DNA from 2 places in the Streptosporangium sp. CA-135522 genome. Region 2 is predicted to be linked to the other one. Evidence: riboswitches for the same ligand, from Rfam matches in the RefSeq annotation. Region 2 holds a riboswitch; the other holds the start of a gene.
What was found. Region 2 has a riboswitch for glycine ahead of gcvP (aminomethyl-transferring glycine dehydrogenase). Riboswitches for the same ligand answer to the same signal wherever they lie in the genome.
Positions count from the first base shown of each region.

Region 1: it holds a riboswitch for glycine, as region 2 does, so the genes downstream of both, gcvT (glycine cleavage system aminomethyltransferase GcvT) here and gcvP (aminomethyl-transferring glycine dehydrogenase) in region 2, are expected to answer to the same signal.

Region 1 is NZ_CP192026.1:2,012,245-2,020,895, forward strand. Features, by position in the region: gene ACQPYK_RS09735 (hypothetical protein) at 1-854, opposite strand, end outside; gene ACQPYK_RS09740 (L-serine ammonia-lyase) at 1,015-2,391, opposite strand; gene gcvH (glycine cleavage system protein GcvH) at 2,471-2,860, opposite strand; gene gcvT (glycine cleavage system aminomethyltransferase GcvT) at 2,857-3,945, opposite strand; glycine riboswitch at 3,979-4,073, opposite strand; glycine riboswitch at 4,074-4,172, opposite strand; gene ACQPYK_RS09755 (gamma-glutamyl-gamma-aminobutyrate hydrolase family protein) at 4,262-4,957, opposite strand; gene ACQPYK_RS09760 (3-oxoacyl-ACP reductase) at 5,078-5,842, opposite strand; gene ACQPYK_RS09765 (aldehyde dehydrogenase family protein) at 5,848-7,191, opposite strand; gene ACQPYK_RS09770 (glutamine synthetase family protein) at 7,194-8,537, opposite strand; gene ACQPYK_RS09775 (FadR/GntR family transcriptional regulator) at 8,624-8,651, shown strand, end outside.
Region 2 is NZ_CP192026.1:4,310,158-4,318,808, forward strand. Features, by position in the region: gene ACQPYK_RS19930 (FHA domain-containing protein) at 1-32, shown strand, start outside; gene ftsR (transcriptional regulator FtsR) at 59-709, shown strand; gene ACQPYK_RS19940 (bifunctional nuclease family protein) at 789-1,259, shown strand; gene ACQPYK_RS19945 (MerR family transcriptional regulator) at 1,404-2,024, shown strand; glycine riboswitch at 2,040-2,131, shown strand; gene gcvP (aminomethyl-transferring glycine dehydrogenase) at 2,290-5,145, shown strand; gene ACQPYK_RS19955 (tetratricopeptide repeat protein) at 5,262-6,044, shown strand; gene ACQPYK_RS19960 (hypothetical protein) at 6,181-6,528, opposite strand; gene ACQPYK_RS19965 (alpha/beta hydrolase family protein) at 6,641-7,246, shown strand; gene ACQPYK_RS19970 (DUF5999 family protein) at 7,250-7,441, opposite strand; gene ACQPYK_RS19975 (TetR/AcrR family transcriptional regulator) at 7,844-8,440, opposite strand; gene ACQPYK_RS19980 (hypothetical protein) at 8,592-8,651, shown strand, end outside.

The DNA of each region.
Region 1 (8,651 bases), 2.3 Mb from region 2:
GCCCAGGTTCCCTTGATCTTGTTGAGTGGTGAGGCGCCGTCCCAGATGTAGACCGGAGGCGGTTTGCGCTCGCTCACCGGGTCGACCGGGCAGAGCGCGGCCTCCGGCCCGGCGGGCTTGATCTTCGCGCAGTCGGCGAAGGTCATCGTGCGCGCCCACAGGAAGGCGTTGCCGCGGGTCAGCCCGTAGGTGCCGTACTCGGCTCCGAACCAGGCGGCGTAGGCGCCCAGGCCGATCGCGGCGGCCAGCGCGGTGGAGACGGCGGCCTTCCAGCCGGCGCGGCCGATCAGCAGGCAGACCAGCACGACGGCGATCAGGGGCAGCCCGATCGTGCGGGTGACGGTCGCCGCGGCCAGCAGGAACCCGGCGAGCAGCGCGGCCCATACCGGTGGCCGCCGTCGCCACAGCAGCAGCGTGATCGCCAGGACCGTGAGGAACTCCATCAGCAGGTCGGCCATCACGAGGTGTTCGAGCTGGATCTGGTGGACGTCCAGCAGCACCGGCAGGGCGGCGAGCGTCGCGCCCCATCCGGGCAGCCCGCCCCGGCGGCGCAGCAGGAGGTAGACGCAGGCGGCCGTGGTCAGCCCGAGCAGGTGCTGGAGCACGGTCACGGCCTGGACGCTGGACAGGGGCTGCAGCGTCCACAGGAACAGGGAGTAGCCCGAGGGGCGTGACTCCAGGGGGCGGGGGTCAAGCCCGGCGTTGAGGTAGACGAAGGAGTCGGCCCAGAACCACAGGGCGGGCCGGTAGCCGAGCACGGCCAGGGTTCTGAGCGCGGCGCCGGCGAGCAGGGCGGCCAGGAAGAGCCGGTGCGTGCGGAGGAAACGACTCGCCGGGCGTGCTCCCCCTGACACCGCTACCTCCCGAGTCTGCGCGACAAGGCCACCCAGCATAGGCGCGGGACCGGGGGATCCTGTACGAGATGGTGAAGCTCGTGCCGATTGGCCTTTTTGTGGAAGTGGCCGGAGGTCTCACGGAGAGGCCGGGGGCCGGGCAGGCCCCGGCCCCGTGACGTCAGCATTCGATGACGTTCACCGCCAGGCCGCCGCGGCTGGTCTCCTTGTACTTGTCGAGCATGTCGCGGCCGGTGTCGCGCATGGTCTTGATGGCCTTGTCCAGCGAGACGAAGTGGCGGCCGTCGCCGCGTAGCGCGATGCGGGCGGCGGCGATGGCCTTGATCGAGGCGACCGCGTTGCGCTCGATGCACGGGATCTGCACCAGGCCGCCGATCGGGTCGCAGGTCAGGCCGAGGTTGTGCTCGATGCCGATCTCGGCGGCGTTCTCCACCTGTTCCGGGGTGCCGCCCAGCACCTCGGTGAGCCCGGCGGCGGCCATCGAGCAGGCTGAGCCGACCTCGCCCTGGCAGCCGACCTCGGCGCCGGAGATGGAGGCGTTCTCCTTGAACAGCACGCCGACCGCGCCCGCGGTGAGCAGGAAGCGGATCACCCCGTCGTCGTCGGATTTGGGGGTGAACCGGTCGTAGTAGGTGAGCACGGCCGGGACGATGCCGGCGGCGCCGTTGGTCGGGGCGGTGACGATCCGGCCGCCCGCCGCGTTCTCCTCGTTCACGGCGAGGGCGAACAGCGAGACCCAGTCCATGGTCTGCAGCGGGTCCTTCTCGGGGGACTCGCTCTGCAGCCGCCGGTGTAGCTGGTTGGCCCGGCGCCGGACCTTCAGCCCGCCGGGCAGCACGCCCTCCTTGGCGATGCCGCGCTGGACGCACTCGGTCATGACCCGCCACAGGTTCAGCAGTTGGTCGCGGATCTCCCGCTCCGAGCGGCCGAAGGCCTTCTCGTTCTCCAGCATCAGCCCGGAGATCGACAGGCCGGTCTCGGCGCAGTGGGCGAGCAGTTCGGCGGCCGTGGTGAAGGGGTACGGCAGGGCGGTGTCGTCCGGTTTGATCCGGTCGGCGCCGGTGGCGCTCTCGTCGACGACGAAGCCGCCGCCCACCGAGTAGTAGACCTTCTCGCGCAGCGGTTCTCCGGTTTCGGAGAAGGCGGAAAAGCGCATGCCGTTGGGGTGGTGCGGCAGCGAGATCTTGCGTTCGAAGATCAGGTGCTCGCCGATCACGAAGGGGATCTCGCGGGAGCCGTACAGGGAGATCGTCCCGGAGGAGCGCATGGCGGCCAGCCGGTCGTCGACGGTTTCGACGTCGACGAGCTCGGGTTTCTCACCCGACAGGCCGAGGAGGACGGCCTTGTCGCTGCCGTGGCCCTTGCCGGTCAGCCCGAGCGAGCCGTAGAGGATCACCTCGACCCTGGCGGTCTTCTCCAGGAGCCCGTCCTGGTCGAGGCCGCGGGCGAACTTGTGCGCGGCGGCCATCGGCCCGCCGGTGTGCGAGCTGGACGGTCCGATGCCGATCTTGAAGAGATCGAAGACGCTGATCGCCATTGATCTGATCCCTGCCTTCACATCGCCGTGATCATGCGCGCCGGGTGACGCACATGATCACGGCGCAAGAGGAGAAATCTCAGGACTCGCCTGAGGTGAGTGCGGTGTACTCCTCGGCGGACAGCAGGTCGTCGGCGTCGCCCTCAAGACGGACGCGGAACAGCCAGCCCTCACCGTAGGAGTCACTGTTGACCAGGGAGGGGTCGTCCACGACCGCCTGGTTGACCTCGACGATCTCCCCGCCCACCGGGGCGAAGATGTCGCTCACCGACTTGGTCGACTCGACCTCGCCGACAGCGTCGCCGGCGGCGACCGTCGAGCCGACCTCGGGGACCTGCACGTAGACCACGTCACCCAGCGCTTCGGCGGCGTAGGCGGTGATGCCCACGGTGAGGGTCAGGCCGTCGTCGATGCCGGACACCCACTCGTGTTCCTTGGTGTACTGCAGGTCATCGGGAATGCTGCTCACTTTTTCCTCCTGTAGAAAGGCAGTTCAACGACATCGACCGGCTCGCGACTGCCCCGGATGTCCACGGCCAGGCCGATGGACGGGCCGTTGTCCACGTAGGCCATGGCGATGGGCTTGCCCAGTGACTGGGACGGCGCTCCGCTGGTGACCACTCCGGCGACGGCTCCGTCGCCGGAGACCACCGGGTATCCGTGCCGGGGCACCCTGCGGCCTGTCGCGACCAGTCCGACCAGACGACGGGTCGGCGGGACGTCCTTGAGCGGTTCGAGGGCGGCCCGGCCGACGAAGTCGCCCGGCTTGTCAAACCTCACCACACGGCCGAGCCCCGCGTCGAACGGGGTGAGGTCGGCCGACAGCTCGTTGCCGTACAGCGGCATGCCCGCCTCCAGGCGGAGGGTGTCGCGCGCGGACAGGCCGGCCGGGATCAGCCCGTGGGGCTCGCCCGCCTCGGTGAGCGCGGCCCAGAGCGGCTCGGCGTCGTCGGCCGCGATGAACAGCTCGAATCCGTCCTCGCCGGTGTATCCGGTGCGGGCGATGAGGGCCTTGCGGCCGGCCACGGTGGCGGGCAGGCCCGCGTAGTACTTCAGCCCGTCGAGGTCGGCGTCGGTGATCTCGCCGAGGATGGCGCGCGAGCGCGGGCCCTGGACCGCGATCAGCGCGTACTGCTCGGAGCGGTCTTCGACCACGGCGTCGAACGCCTTGGCGCGCTCGACGAGCTCGGCGGCGACCCTCGGGTAGTTGGAGGCGTTGGCGACGACCATGAACTCCTCGTCCGCCAGGCGGTAGACGATCAGGTCGTCCAGCACGCCGCCCGACGGGTCGACGATCATCGTGTAGCGGGCGCGGCCGGGGTCGAGGGCGGAGATGTAGCCCACCAGCGCGTAATCCAGGGCCTCGCCGGCCTGGGGGCCGGTCACGAAGATCTCGCCCATGTGGGACAGGTCGAACAGGCCCGCAGCCTGGCGGACCGCGTTGTGCTCGGTGGACTCGCTGCCGTAGCGGAGCGGCATCAGCCAGCCCGCGAAGTCGGTCAGCGTCGCGCCGAGGGCCTCGTGGACGCCGCGCAGCGGCGTAGGTCGGGACATGTTCGCACCTCAGGCAGGGGACAGATGAGATCATCCTCCCCCTCTGTCATCGATGCCTGAGAGCTTCGCCCGATTTTTGCCGGACTTTCACCTTCGGCGAGGCCATCAGGCCTGCTTTCCAGAGGCCACCTACCCGTACGGTCCTTTGCCTTGAGAGGTTCGCGGGGAGGGCTTGCTCCTTCAGGGGTCCTGGCCTGGATGTCAGGACGCTCTCCCGCACGGGATTCATCGGTGTCACGGCAAGCCTAACCGCCTGCACCGGCCGAGCGAAATCCCCGGGCGGCGGGTTGTCGCCGTTCGGAGACCGTCGTGCCGTTCAGGGGCGGCCGTGCCGTACCAGTTCTTCGAACAGCAGGCTCTCGTCGTCGGCTTCGGGATGCCACTGGACCGCGACGGCGAACGGGTGGTCGGCCAGCTCCACGGCCTCGATCGTGCCGTCCTCGGCGTGGGCGGTCACGGTCAGGCCCGACCCCAGCCGGTCGGCGGCCTGGTGGTGGTAGTGGGCCACGTCGACGGCCTCGGCGCCGAGAGCCTTGGCGATACGGCTGCCGGGGGTCAGCCGTACCGGCATCCGGCCGAAGTCACCGGGCGCCGGGGCGTGCCCGGTGTGGCCGACCGTGTCGGGCAGGTGCTGGTGGAGGCTGCCGCCGAGGGCGACGTTGAGCACCTGCAGGCCCCGGCAGACTCCCAGGAACGGGATGCCCCGTTCCAGGACCTCTCGCAACAGCCCGAACTCGGCGTCGTCGCGGAACTCGCGGACGTAGCCGGTCCGCTCGTGCGGGGCCTGGCCGTACCGTGCCGGGCCGATGTCTCCGCCGCCGGCCAGGATCAGCCCGTCCAGGCGTCCGGCGAGCGCGGCGGGGTCGCCCGCCGGAGGCAGGATCACCGGTTGCCCGCCCGCGCGGACCACGTGGTCGACGTAGTTGTACGGCAGGAGCGCGGTGGTCATCTCCCAGACGGTGAACTTCGCGGGCTCGACGTAGCAGGTGATGCCGATGACGGGACGGGACATGATCTCTTTCTCGCCGGGTGCCGGGACGTGTGGTGACATAGGTATCTGCCCGCGTCCCGGCACGTTATCGAGGACGGACGGTATGGGGTGGGCAAATCTCCCCAAACCGGTCACGGCTGGTTACAGGGGCGTGACGTAGGCGCCGGAGATGCCGCCGTCCACCAGGAACTCCGACCCGGTGATGAAGCTCGCGTCGTCCGAGGCCAGGAAGGCCACCGCGGCGGCGATCTCGGAGGCCTCGGCGAACCGGCCGACCGGGATGTGCACCAGGCGGCGCTGTGCCCGCTCGGGGTCCTTGGCGAACAATTCCTGCAGCAGCGGCGTGTTGACCGGTCCGGGACAGAGCGCGTTGACCCGGATGCCCTCGCGGGCGAACTGCACGCCGAGCTCGCGGGACATAGCCAGCACCCCGCCCTTGGAGGCGGTGTAGGAGATCTGGCTGGTGGCCGAGCCCATCACCGCCACGAAGGACGCGGTGTTGATGATCGATCCCTTGCCCTGGCGCTGCATGTAGGGGATGGCGTGCTTGCAGCACAGGTAGACCGAGGTGAGGTTGACCTCCTGGACCCTGCGCCAGGCGTCGATGCCGGTCTCCAGGATCGAGTCGTCCTCCGGCGGTGAGATGCCCGCGTTGTTGAACGAGATGTCCACGCTGCCGTAGGTGTCGAACGCGGTCTGGTACATCCGGGCGACGTCGGCCTCGCTGGTGACGTCGGTCTTGACGAACAGGCCGCCCACCTCGGCCGCGGCCGCCGACCCGCTCGCCTCGTCCAGGTCCACGCATACGACGCGGGCGCCTTCCTGGGCGAACCGGCGCGCGGTGGCCAGGCCGATACCGCTGCCCGCGCCGGTGATGACGGCGACCCGGTCCTGCAAACGCTGCATGGCTGTCAATCCTCCGAAATGAAGACGTTCTTGGTCTCGGTGAACGCGGACAGGGCGTCCGGGCCCAGTTCCCGGCCGAGGCCGGACTGTTTGAAGCCGCCGAACGGGGTCCAGTAGCGGACGCTCGAATGGGAGTTCACGCTGAGGTTGCCCGCCTCGACCGCGCGGGCCACCCGTAGCGCGCGGCCGACGTCCCGGGTCCAGATGGATCCGCTGAGGCCGTATCGGGTGTCGTTGGCGATCCGCACGGCGTCAGCCTCGTCGTCGAACGGGACCACCGACACCACCGGCCCGAAGATCTCCTCGGTGAACGCCGGGTCGGTCACCTCGGGGGTGAGGACCGTCGGCGGGAACCAGAAGCCGGGACCCTGCGGGCACGATCCCCGCAGGTGGACCGGCCCGGTGACGAAGGAGGCCACCCGGTCCCGGTGCTCGGCGCTGATCAGCGGGCCCATCTCGGTGCTCTCGTCGCGGGGGTCGCCGACCCTGACCTTCAGCACCGCCCGTGCGAGCCGCTCCAGGAAGTCGTCGTAGACCGAGCGCTGCACCAGGATCCGGGAGCGCGCGCAGCAGTCCTGGCCGGAGTTGTCGAACACCGCGTACGGCGCGGTCGCCGCGGCCTTGTCCAGGTCGGCGTCGGCGAAGACCACGTTGGCGCTCTTGCCGCCCAGCTCCAGGGTGATCCGCTTGACCTGTCCGGCGCAGGTGGCCGCGATCTCCTTGCCGACCTCGGTGGAGCCGGTGAACACGATCTTCGCCACGTCCGGGTGTTCGACGAGCCGGGCGCCCGCCACCTCGCCGGCGCCCGGCAGGACCTGGAGCACCCCTTCGGGCAGGCCGGCCGCCAGGGCCAGCTCGGCCAGTCGCAGGGCGGTCAGCGGCGTCCACTCGGCGGGCTTGACGATCACGGTGTTGCCCGCGGCCAGCGCCGGGGCCACCCCCCAGGTCATGATGACCATCGGGAAGTTCCACGGCACGATCACGCCGACCACGCCCAGCGGCTCCTGGAAGGTGACGTCCACGCCCCCGGCCACCGGGATCTGCCGGCCGTGGTTGCGCTCCGGCGCCCCGGCGTAGAAGTTCAGCACGTCACGGACGTTGCCCGCCTCCCAGCGGGCGTTGCCGACCGTGTGCCCGGCGTTGGCGATCTCCAGCTGGGCCAGCTCCTCGGCGTGCTCCTCCACCAGGGCGGCGAAGGCGCGCAGCAGCCGGGCCCGGTCGGGCGGGCTGACGGCGCGCCAGGCGCCGAAGGCGCGCCTGGCGCGCTCCACCGCCCGGTCCACCTCGGCGGCGTCCGCGAACTCGACTTCGGCGACCACCTCTTCGGTCGCCGGATTTATGATCTTCATGCTCACATCCGTTCGAATCCTCGGAACAGCTCCCAGTCGGTCACCGCCGCCTCGAAGGCGGCCAGCTCGACCCGGGCGTTGTTCGCGTAGTGCGCCACGACGTCCTCGCCGAAGGCGGCACGGGCGATCTCGGAGCCCTCCCACAGCTCCAGGGCGTCCCGGAGGGTGTGGGGCACGCTCTCCGCGCCCGACGCGTAGGCGTTGCCGGTGAACGCCTCCTGCAGCGGCAGCTCCTCGCCGATGCCGTACAGGCCGGCCGCGATCAGCGCCGAGACCGCCAGGTAGGGGTTGACGTCGCCGCCGGGCACCCGGTTCTCGATCCGCAGCGACTCCCCGTGGCCGACCAGCCGCAACGCGCAGGTGCGGTTGTCCACGCCCCACTTGACGGCGGTGGGGGCGAAGCTGCCCGGCACGTAGCGCTTGTAGGAGTTGATGTTCGGGGCGTAGAGCAGGGTCAGCTCGCGCATGCAGGCGAGTTGCCCGGCGATGAAGCGCTGCCCGATCTCCGACAGCCCGTGCGGGCCGTCCCCGGCCATGACGGGCCTGCCGCCGGTGTCCCGCAGCGAGATGTGGATGTGGCAGGAGTTGCCCTCGCGCTGGTTCGGCTTGGCCATGAAGCTGATCGACATGCCCTCCTGGGACGCGATCTCCTTGGCGCCGTTCTTGTAGACGGAGTGGTTGTCGCAGCTGGTGAGCGCGTCGGCGTAGCGGAAGGCGATCTCGTGCTGGCCGAGGTTGCACTCGCCCTTGACCGACTCGACGTACATCCCGGCGCCCTCCATGCCGAGCCTGATCTTGCGTAGCAGCGGCTCGACCCGGGCGGTGCCCAGGAGGGAGTAGTCGACGTTGTAGAGGTTGGCCGGGGTCAGGTCGCGGTAGGCGCGGCGCCAGGCCTCCTCGTAGGTGTCGTTGTAGACCACGAACTCCAGCTCGGTCCCGACGAACGCGCCCCAGTCCCGCGCGCCCAGCCGGTCGAGCTGCCGGCGCAGGATCTGCCGGGGGGAGGCGGTCACGTCCGTGCCGTCCTCCCACACCAGGTCGGCCATCAGCATGGCGGTGCCCTCCTGCCACGGCACCCGGCGCAGGGTGGACAGGTCGGGTCTCATGACGAAGTCGCCGTATCCCCGTTCCCACGACGACATGGCGTAGCCGCCCACGGTGTTCATGTCCACGTCGACCGCGAGCAGGTAGTTGCAGCCTTCAGCGGCGTGGTGCAGCACCTCCTCCATGAAGTATCGCGCCGACAGACGTTTTCCCTGCAGGCGGCCCTGCATGTCGACGATCGCCAGCAGCACGGTGTCGATCCGTCCCGCCGTCACCTCGTCGCGAAGCTCGCTGACGTCCATGCCGCCCTCCTCGCCGGAGACTTATTGGGCTACTCTCATACCATTGAGGTCTACGGGAGGATCTATTGTCAAGAACGGAGGTGAGATTGGACGAGTCGCCGCGACTGACGACCG
Region 2 (8,651 bases):
TCTTCCTCACCCGTGGCGCCGCTGGAGGATGATGAGCTCGCAGGCCGCTCGTGCACACATGAGCATCGGGGAGGTGCTCGCTCTCCTGCAGGGCGAGTTCCCCGACGTCAGCATCTCCAAGATTCGTTTCCTGGAGGGCGAGGGGTTGATCGAGCCGGAGCGCAGTCCCTCCGGATATCGAAAATTCACCTACGCCGACGTCGAGCGGCTCCGCTACATCCTCAGCGAGCAGCGTGACCGCTACCTGCCGCTGCGCGTGATCAAGGATCACCTCGAGGCGGCCGACCGCGAGGAGCGGCCGGTCGCGCGCCCGCGGGCGGTCCCCGACGACGCGCCCGCCGAGGTCCGCCTCACCCGTGAGGAGTTGCTCGCCGCCGCCGAGCTCAGCGAGGAGGCCCTCGCCGAGCTCGAGGACTATGGCCTGCTGGCCGCGGTGGCCCGCTACTACGACGCCGAGGCCCTGGCCGTGGCCCGCAGCGTCGGTGCCCTGACCGTCTTCGGGCTGCACGCCCGTCATCTGCGAGCGGTCAAGGCCGCGGCCGAGCGGGAGGCCGGGCTCGTGGAGCAGGCCATCGCCCCGCTGCTGCGCCGTCGCGGGCCCGGTGCCATCGACCAGGCCGACGAGACGGCCAGGGAGATCTCCGGCCTCCTGCTGGAATTGCACGCCTCGCTGCTGCGTTCCGGCGTTCGTGGGGTCCTGGGCCGGTGACAACCTGACCAGGCACTCGTACCCCCACGAGTGTTACGTTGAACAAACCGGTCGGAATCCAGCGAAGACGGAGCAGCCCGTGTTGCAGATGGAGGTCGTGGGCGTTCGGGTTGAGATGCCCTCCAACCAGCCAATTGTCCTGCTGAAGGAGGCACAAGGGGAGCGTTATCTGCCGATTTGGATCGGCATGACGGAGGCGACGGCGATCGCCATGGCGCAGGCCGAGGAGCCGCCGCCGCGGCCGCTCACTCATGACCTGTTTCGCGACGTGCTCGACGCGCTCGGCGTTCGGCTGAGCACGGTCAACATCGTCGCGCTCCGTGATGGGATCTTCTTCGCCGATCTCGTGTTCTCCAACGGGGTCGAGGTGAGTGCGCGTCCCTCGGACTCGATCGCCTTGGCGCTTCGCACCGGCGCGCGTATCTTCGCCAGTGAGGACGTGGTCCGGGAGGCAGGGGTGATCATTCCCGACGACCAGGAGGACGAGGTGGAGAAGTTCAGGGAGTTCCTTGACACAATCACGCCCGAGGACTTCGGTCGCGCAGGGTAGGAATTTCGGTGCATTTACGCTTCACGACGCGCCGCGTGGGGTCGTTGACTGAGCTTGGCCCCAGTCCTACGGTGCAAGTGAAACCCGCGGTCGTGCGCAAACCCCCAGATCAGGCCGCGGGATGAGAGAAAGCCGGAGGTCCGCGTGGCGGTCAGCAGCGGCGAGGGTAGAAACGCCGATCAGGATGACCCGGAACGGCGCCAGTCGGCACGTCAGCGCGCGGGTGAAGAGGGTCTGCTATTCGACGGGCAACCGGTGAAACCGCCCGCCGACATCGGATATCGAGGACCCACCGCTTGTGCGGCGGCCGATATCACCTACCGGCAGTTGGACTACTGGGCGCGCACCGGACTGGTCGAGCCCACGGTGCGGGCGGCTCACGGCTCGGGTTCCCAGCGGCTGTACGGCTTCCGCGACATTCTGGTGCTCAAAGTCGTCAAACGACTGCTCGACACCGGCGTCTCCCTCCAGCAGATCCGCATCGCCGTACAGCACCTGCGTGACCGCGGCGTCCACGATCTCGCCCAGATCACGCTGATGAGCGACGGGGTGAGCGTCTACGAGTGCACCTCGCCCGACGAGGTCATCGACCTGCTCCAGGGTGGGCAGGGCGTCTTCGGCATCGCGCTCGGCCGGGTCTGGCAGGAGGTGGAGGGCTCTCTCGCGGATCTTCCCGGCGAGCGCGCGGAGTCCGCCCAGGGCCCTTTAGACGATCACCACGCCGATGAGTTGGCCCGTCGTCGCAGGGCTCGCCGCACGGGGTAAAGTTGTTCTCGCTGCTGACCCTGTGCGGGAGAGACCCCGACACGATCGGGGCGCCGAAGGAGCAACCTCCCCGGAATCTCTCAGGCACCCGGTACCGCACGGACGAGGCGACTCTGGAAAGCAGGTGCGTCCGCCAGGCGCATCTCACCGACGGTGAAAACCTCCCCGCCAGGAGAGGTGAAGCTCTCAGGTCGAGATGACAGAGGGGGAGATCCGGCATACGCCCGCGCCCAGCGCCGGTCTCCACCGCCTCGGGAGGCTTTCCATGACCGACCTGTCACCGCTCAGCGAGCTCAACTCCCCGCCGTTCGCCACCCGTCACATCGGGCCCGCGGACGCCGACCAGACCCGCATGCTGGAGGCGGTCGGATTCGCCTCCACCGCCGACCTCGTCGCGGTGACCGTGCCGGAGGCGATCCGGGCCAAGGACCGGCTCCAGCTCCCCCCGGCGGCGAGCGAGACCGAAGCCCTCGCCGAGATGCGCGCCCTGGCCGCGCGCAACAGCGTGCTGACCTCGATGATCGGCCTGGGCTACCACGACACGATCACCCCGGGCGTGATCCGCCGTAACCTCCTGGAGAATCCGGGCTGGTACACCGCCTACACGCCCTACCAGCCGGAGATCTCCCAGGGCCGGCTGGAAGCACTGATCAACTTCCAGACGGTCATCTCCGACCTGACCGCGCTCGACGTCGCCGGCGCCTCCCTGCTGGACGAGGCCACCGCCGCCGCCGAGGCGATGACCCTGGCCCTGCGGGCCGGCCGGGCCAAGACCAAGGTGTTCGTGGTGGACACCGACGCGCTGCCGCAGACCAAGGCCGTGCTGCGCACCAGGGCCGAGCCGCTCGGCATCGAGCTGGTCGAGAGCGACTTCACCGCCGAGCTTCCCGAGTGTTTCGGCGTGCTCGTGCAGTACCCGGGCGCCAGCGGCCGGGTCAGGGACTTCCGCTCCATCGCCGACGCCGCCCACGCTCGCGGCGCCCAGGTGGTCGCCGCCGCCGACCTGCTCGCCCTCACCCTGCTCGCCGCGCCCGGCGAGCTCGGCGCCGACATCGCGATCGGCTCCTCCCAGCGCTTCGGCGTCCCGCTGGGCTTCGGCGGCCCGCACGCGGCCTACATGGCCGTCCGCGACGGCCTGCAGCGGCAGATGCCCGGCCGTCTGGTGGGCGTCTCCCAGGACGCCGACCAGCGTCCCGCCTACCGGCTGGCGCTGCAGACCCGCGAGCAGCACATCCGGCGCGAGAAGGCGACCAGTAACATCTGCACCGCGCAGGTCCTCCTCGCGGTGATCGCGGGCATGTACGCCGTATACCACGGGCCCGAGGGGCTGCGCCGGATCGGCCAGCGCGTCCACCGGCACGCGGTCGTGCTCGCCGAGGGCCTGCGCCACGGCGGCGTCGAGGTCGTGCACGACACCTTCTTCGACACCGTGCTCGCCCGCGTGCCCGGCCGTGCGGCCCAGGTCGTCGCCGTGGCCCGTGACAACGGGGTCAACCTGCGCCTGGTCGACGCCGACCACGTCGGTGTCACCTGTGACGAGAAGACCGAGCTCATCCACCTGGAGCAGGTCCTGGCCGCCTTCGAGGTCAGCGGCGCGGTCCTGACCGACCTGGACGCCGCCGCGCACGACGCGCTGCCCGCCGCCCTGGCGCGGGTCAGCGACTACCTGACCCACCCGGTCTTCCACAGCCACCGCTCCGAGACGGCCATGCTGCGCTACCTGCGCAAGCTCCAGGACAAGGACATCGCGCTCGACCGGTCGATGATCCCGCTGGGCTCCTGCACCATGAAGCTCAACGCGACCACCGAGATGGAGCCGATCACCTGGCCGGAGTTCGCCGGGCTGCACCCCTACGCCCCGGAGGACCAGGCGGCGGGCTACATCGAGCTGATCAAGGAGCTGGAGGGCTGGCTGGCCGAGGTGACCGGCTACGACGCCGTGTCGATCCAGCCCAACGCCGGCTCCCAGGGCGAGTTCGCCGGTCTGCTGGCGATCCGCGCCTACCACCGGGCGCGCGGTGAGTCGGGCCGCGACGTCTGCCTGATCCCGTCCTCCGCGCACGGCACCAACGCCGCCAGCGCCGTCATGGCGGGGATGCGCGTCACCGTGGTCGCCTGCGACGACAACGGCAACGTCGACCTCGACGACCTCAACGCCAAGATCGACAAGCATCGCGACCAGCTCGCCGCCATCATGGTGACCTACCCCTCCACGCACGGCGTCTACGAGGAGACCATCACCCAGATCTGCGAGCGGGTGCACGAGGCGGGCGGCCAGGTCTACGTCGACGGCGCCAACCTCAACGCGCTGGTCGGGCTGGCCAAGCCGGGTGAGTTCGGGGCGGACGTGTCCCACCTGAACCTGCACAAGACCTTCTGCATCCCGCACGGTGGCGGCGGCCCCGGTGTCGGCCCCGTCGCGGTCCGCGCGCACCTGGCCGACTACCTGCCCGGCCACCCGCTGCGCGAGGGCTCCGAGGTCGGCCCGGTCTCGGCCGCGCCGTACGGCTCGGCGGGCATCCTGCCCATCTCCTGGGCCTACGTCCGGATGATGGGCGCCGAAGGACTCAAGGCGGCCACCGAGCAGGCCATCCTGTCGGCCAACTACCTGGCCCGCAGGCTCGCCCCGCACTACCCGGTCCTCTACACCGGCCGGGGCGGCCTGGTCGCCCACGAGTGCATCGTCGACCTGCGTCAGATCACCAAGGAGACCGGCGTGACGGTGGACGATGTGGCCAAGCGCCTCATCGACTACGGCTTCCACGCGCCGACCATGTCCTTCCCGGTGGCCGGCACGCTGATGATCGAGCCGACCGAGAGCGAGGACCTGGCCGAGCTCGACCGGTTCTGCGACGCGATGATCGCCATCCGGGGAGAGATCGAGAAGGTCGCCTCCGGGGCCTACGACAAGACGGACAACCCGCTGCGCAACGCCCCGCACACGGCCGACTGCCTGGTCGCCGACGAGTGGACTCACCCCTACGCCCGCACCGAGGCGGCCTATCCGCTGTCCTCCCTGCGCGAGGGCAAATACTGGTCGCCGGTGCGCCGCATCGACCAGGCCTACGGCGACCGCAACCTCGTGTGCTCCTGCCCGCCGCTGGAGGCCTACGAGGACTGATCCGCGCTGTGCGGTCCGCGTCCTCCCGGCGCGGGCCGTATTGCCCCCATATGTGGGGACGGACACGGCCCCGAGTCGTTAGGCTCGGGGCATTCCTTTACCCGGGAGGACCCTGCATGCCAGAGGTGGACACGCGTCCTTTGGACGCCGCGCGGAAACTGGCCGAGAGCGGCGATCTGGACGGCGCGGCAACGATCTTCGCAGAGCTGGCCGCCGATTCCGCGGAGCCCGACCGGGCGCAGGCGGCGGTGGGGCTGGCGGTGGTGCTCCAGGAGCGCGGGGACGTGGCGGGCGCCCGGACGGCCGCGCGCGCCGCGCTGGCCACCGGGCATCCGGAGTTCGCCGGGCAGGCCGCCTGCCTGCTCGCCCGCAGCTTCGAGCAGGAGGATCTGTTCGACCAGGCCCGGGCGGCCTGGCAGGCCGCCCTCGGCGCGGGAAACCCCGCCTGCGTGCCGCTGGCGCACATGGCTCTGGCCAGGCTCGCGGCGAGCCGGCGGGAGGCTGAGGAGGCCCTGCGGGCCGCCGTGGCCGCCGCCGACCCGGAGATCTCCTCCCACGCGGCCCAGCGGCTCGCCGAGCTCCTGCTGGAGGAGGGGGAGGCCGGCGAGGCCGCCGAGGTGCTCCTGGAGGCGCTGTCGGTGCCGGATGTGACCGACGTGCCCAGGCTGCGGGTGCTGCTGGGCATCGCGCACCTGGAGCTGGCCTGCGCGGAGTTCGCCGGGGCGATCGAGGCGGGCGGCGACGCCGGGACCGAGGCGCTGGCCATCGAGCTGCTGGCCCGCACGCTTCCGCTGCGAGGCCGCGACGAGGACGCCGAGCAGGTGTGGCGCTACGGCCTGGACAGCGCCGACGAGGAGCTCGCCGAGGACGTCCGCCTGCGGCTGAACCGGGACGTCTGACCAGGGGCGCCTGAAACCGGAGGCGCCTGAAACCAGGGGCACCTGAAACCGGAGGCGCCTGACCCATGCCGGCAGCCGCGCTCGCCCACCGGGCCGAAAGGGCCGGTGCGGCTCGCGCGGCGAGGACGGGGCGCCCTCAGTCGCGGCCGCGCCAGCGGCTGATCGCGTGAGCGAAGTTGATCGCGACGATGCCGCCCCAGGCCAGCAGCAGCCCCGCGGTGCCCGCCTGGTCCACGGCGATGGCGGTCAGCGGGATGCCGATGCCCATCGAACCCAGCGCGATCGGGACGGAGGAGCTGCCGCCCCTGCGCTGCTGATGTCGCTGGTCCGGGTGAGGACCATGCTGGGGCCGCGCTCCTGCGTGGTGCATCTCGGCCCGGACACGGGCGGCGATGGTCGCGTCGAGGCGCTCCACGAACGACTCCACCAGCGCGGCCTCGTACTCCGGGCCGAGCTCGCGCCGGGCCTCGATGGTGGCGCGCATGTCCTGTCGGATATCTTGATGATCCTGCACGTCTTCATTCTCCGCCCACGCGCGGTTCCCGGCATCAGTCGTTAGGACGAGATCTGTGTCCACTCCGAGCGCGGCCTCCCCGGTGGAGATCGCGACCCCGCACGGACCGGCCGTGGCGGAGATCGACGAGGTCGCCGACCCGCGCTTCCTGCTGGTGCTCACCCACGGCTCGGCCGGGGGAGTGGACGCGGTGGACCTGCTGGCCGTTCGGGACGCCGCGGCGGGGATCGGTGGTGTGGTCGCCCGGGTGCTCCAGCCGTTCCGGATGCGGGGGGCCCGGGCTCCGGGGTCGGCGGTGAAGCAGGACGAGGCGTGGACGGCACTGGTCGCCGGACTCCGGGCGCGCTATCCGGGGTTGCCGCTGGCGCAGGGAGGCCGCAGCAACGGAGCCAGGGTCGCCTGCCGTACGGCCCTGCAGGTCGGGGCCGAGGCGGTCGTCGCGCTGGCCTTTCCGCTCCATCCGCCGGGCAAGCCGGAGCGCTCGCGCGCCGGCGAGCTGCGCGCCGCCGGCGTGGACGTGCTGGTGGTCAACGGTGATCGCGACCCGTTCGGGGTGCCCGAGCCGGCGGACACCACGCGCCTGGTGGTGCTGCCGGGCGAGGGCCACGACCTCAAGAAAGACCCCGCCCGGGTGGGCGAGGTCGTTGCCGAGTGGCTCGGGGCCACGATGCGGCCGGGTTCGGCGTGAGGGTCAGGCGACGCCGGCAAGGGGACGGTGCGGTTCGATGACGGCGCCGTCGGGTAGGAGCTCGCCGGTGTCCTCGAACAGCACCACACCGTTGCAGAGCAGGCTCCACCCCTGCTCGGGGTGCGCTGCCAGCGTGCGGGCGGCTTCGCGGTCCAGCGCCTCGGCGGACGGGCAGGAAGGCTGGTGCGGGCACATCGGCGTGCCTCCGGATCTCTCTTGGCGGCTCGCTGGAATCGTCATCGGCCGGCCGGCGGGGACCGTCGTCACCGATGGGACTCCGTTCCCACCGTGGGCGGGGGGACGAGCATCTGGGTTGACATATGGTCGTGCGCGCCTCGGGCTGGATGAGGCCCGCACATCAAGCAGATCAAATGTGCCGTCGGGTCGCACCCTTGAGCGTGCGATTCGACCGCACGAACAAGTGTGTGATCTGGCCGCACCCGGCGACATAGCCCGTTAGGACTGTTTGTGAAGGCGGAAAGGGTGAGTCCCTCGGGTTGTTCGGGGGTGTGACCTATAGCACAGCATGCCTCATGGACTGATAACAGGCCAAGTGCGACACGCCGCCCGCCTGGTAAATGATCGGTTACAAGTTCCTCACGTCGTGGAGGGGGCGGCCAGGCCCGCCAGCAGCGCGTTCAGGCCGAGCTCGAAATCGTCGTCGGCCGCCGCGCTGCCGCCGCCCTTCGACGGTGGTCGCCAAGGCTCGTCGTCGTCGTCCATCGGCTCGGCCCAGCCGGACTGCTGCACCTCCACCGCCACCGCCCCGAAGACGTAGGCCCGCATCGCCCGCACCGCCCGCGCCGCGTCGGGCAGTCCCGCGTCGGCGAGCTGGTCGGTCTGCTCGCGCACGGCGATCGCCGCGCGGCCCTTGGCCGGTTTGGTCAGTGCCAGTGCCAGCACCCCGGGATGCTCCCGCAGGGCAGCCCGGCTTGCCCGGCACCATGCCCTGGCGCTCTCCTGCCAGGTCTCGCCGGGCTCGACGTGGACGGTGGTGACATGCTCGGCGAGCGCGTCCATGAGGGCGTCCTTGCCGCGCGGCAGATGGTGGTAGATGGCCATCGCCTCGACCTGGAGCGCGTCACCCAGCCGTCGCATCGTCAGCCGTCGCAGCCCCTGGCTGTCGGCGATGTGCAGGGCCGCCTCGATGATGCGTTCCCTGGAGAGCGGAACGGGCGGTCTCTTGGCAGGCATGGGGGTCATCCTGCCACCCTGGACCTTACTGCGTAAAGGCAGGCGCGCCGGACAGGACGACGCCTGAGTGTGTGAGGGTGGAGCGGACGGCGTAGGCTACGGCCTGTGATCTGCCGGGGAATGCCCGGCAACGGGTGAGAGAGGGCAGACGATGGCGTTTTTCCGACCGGGCGTGAGCCGGGAGGCGGAGGTTCGCTACCACGCTGACCAG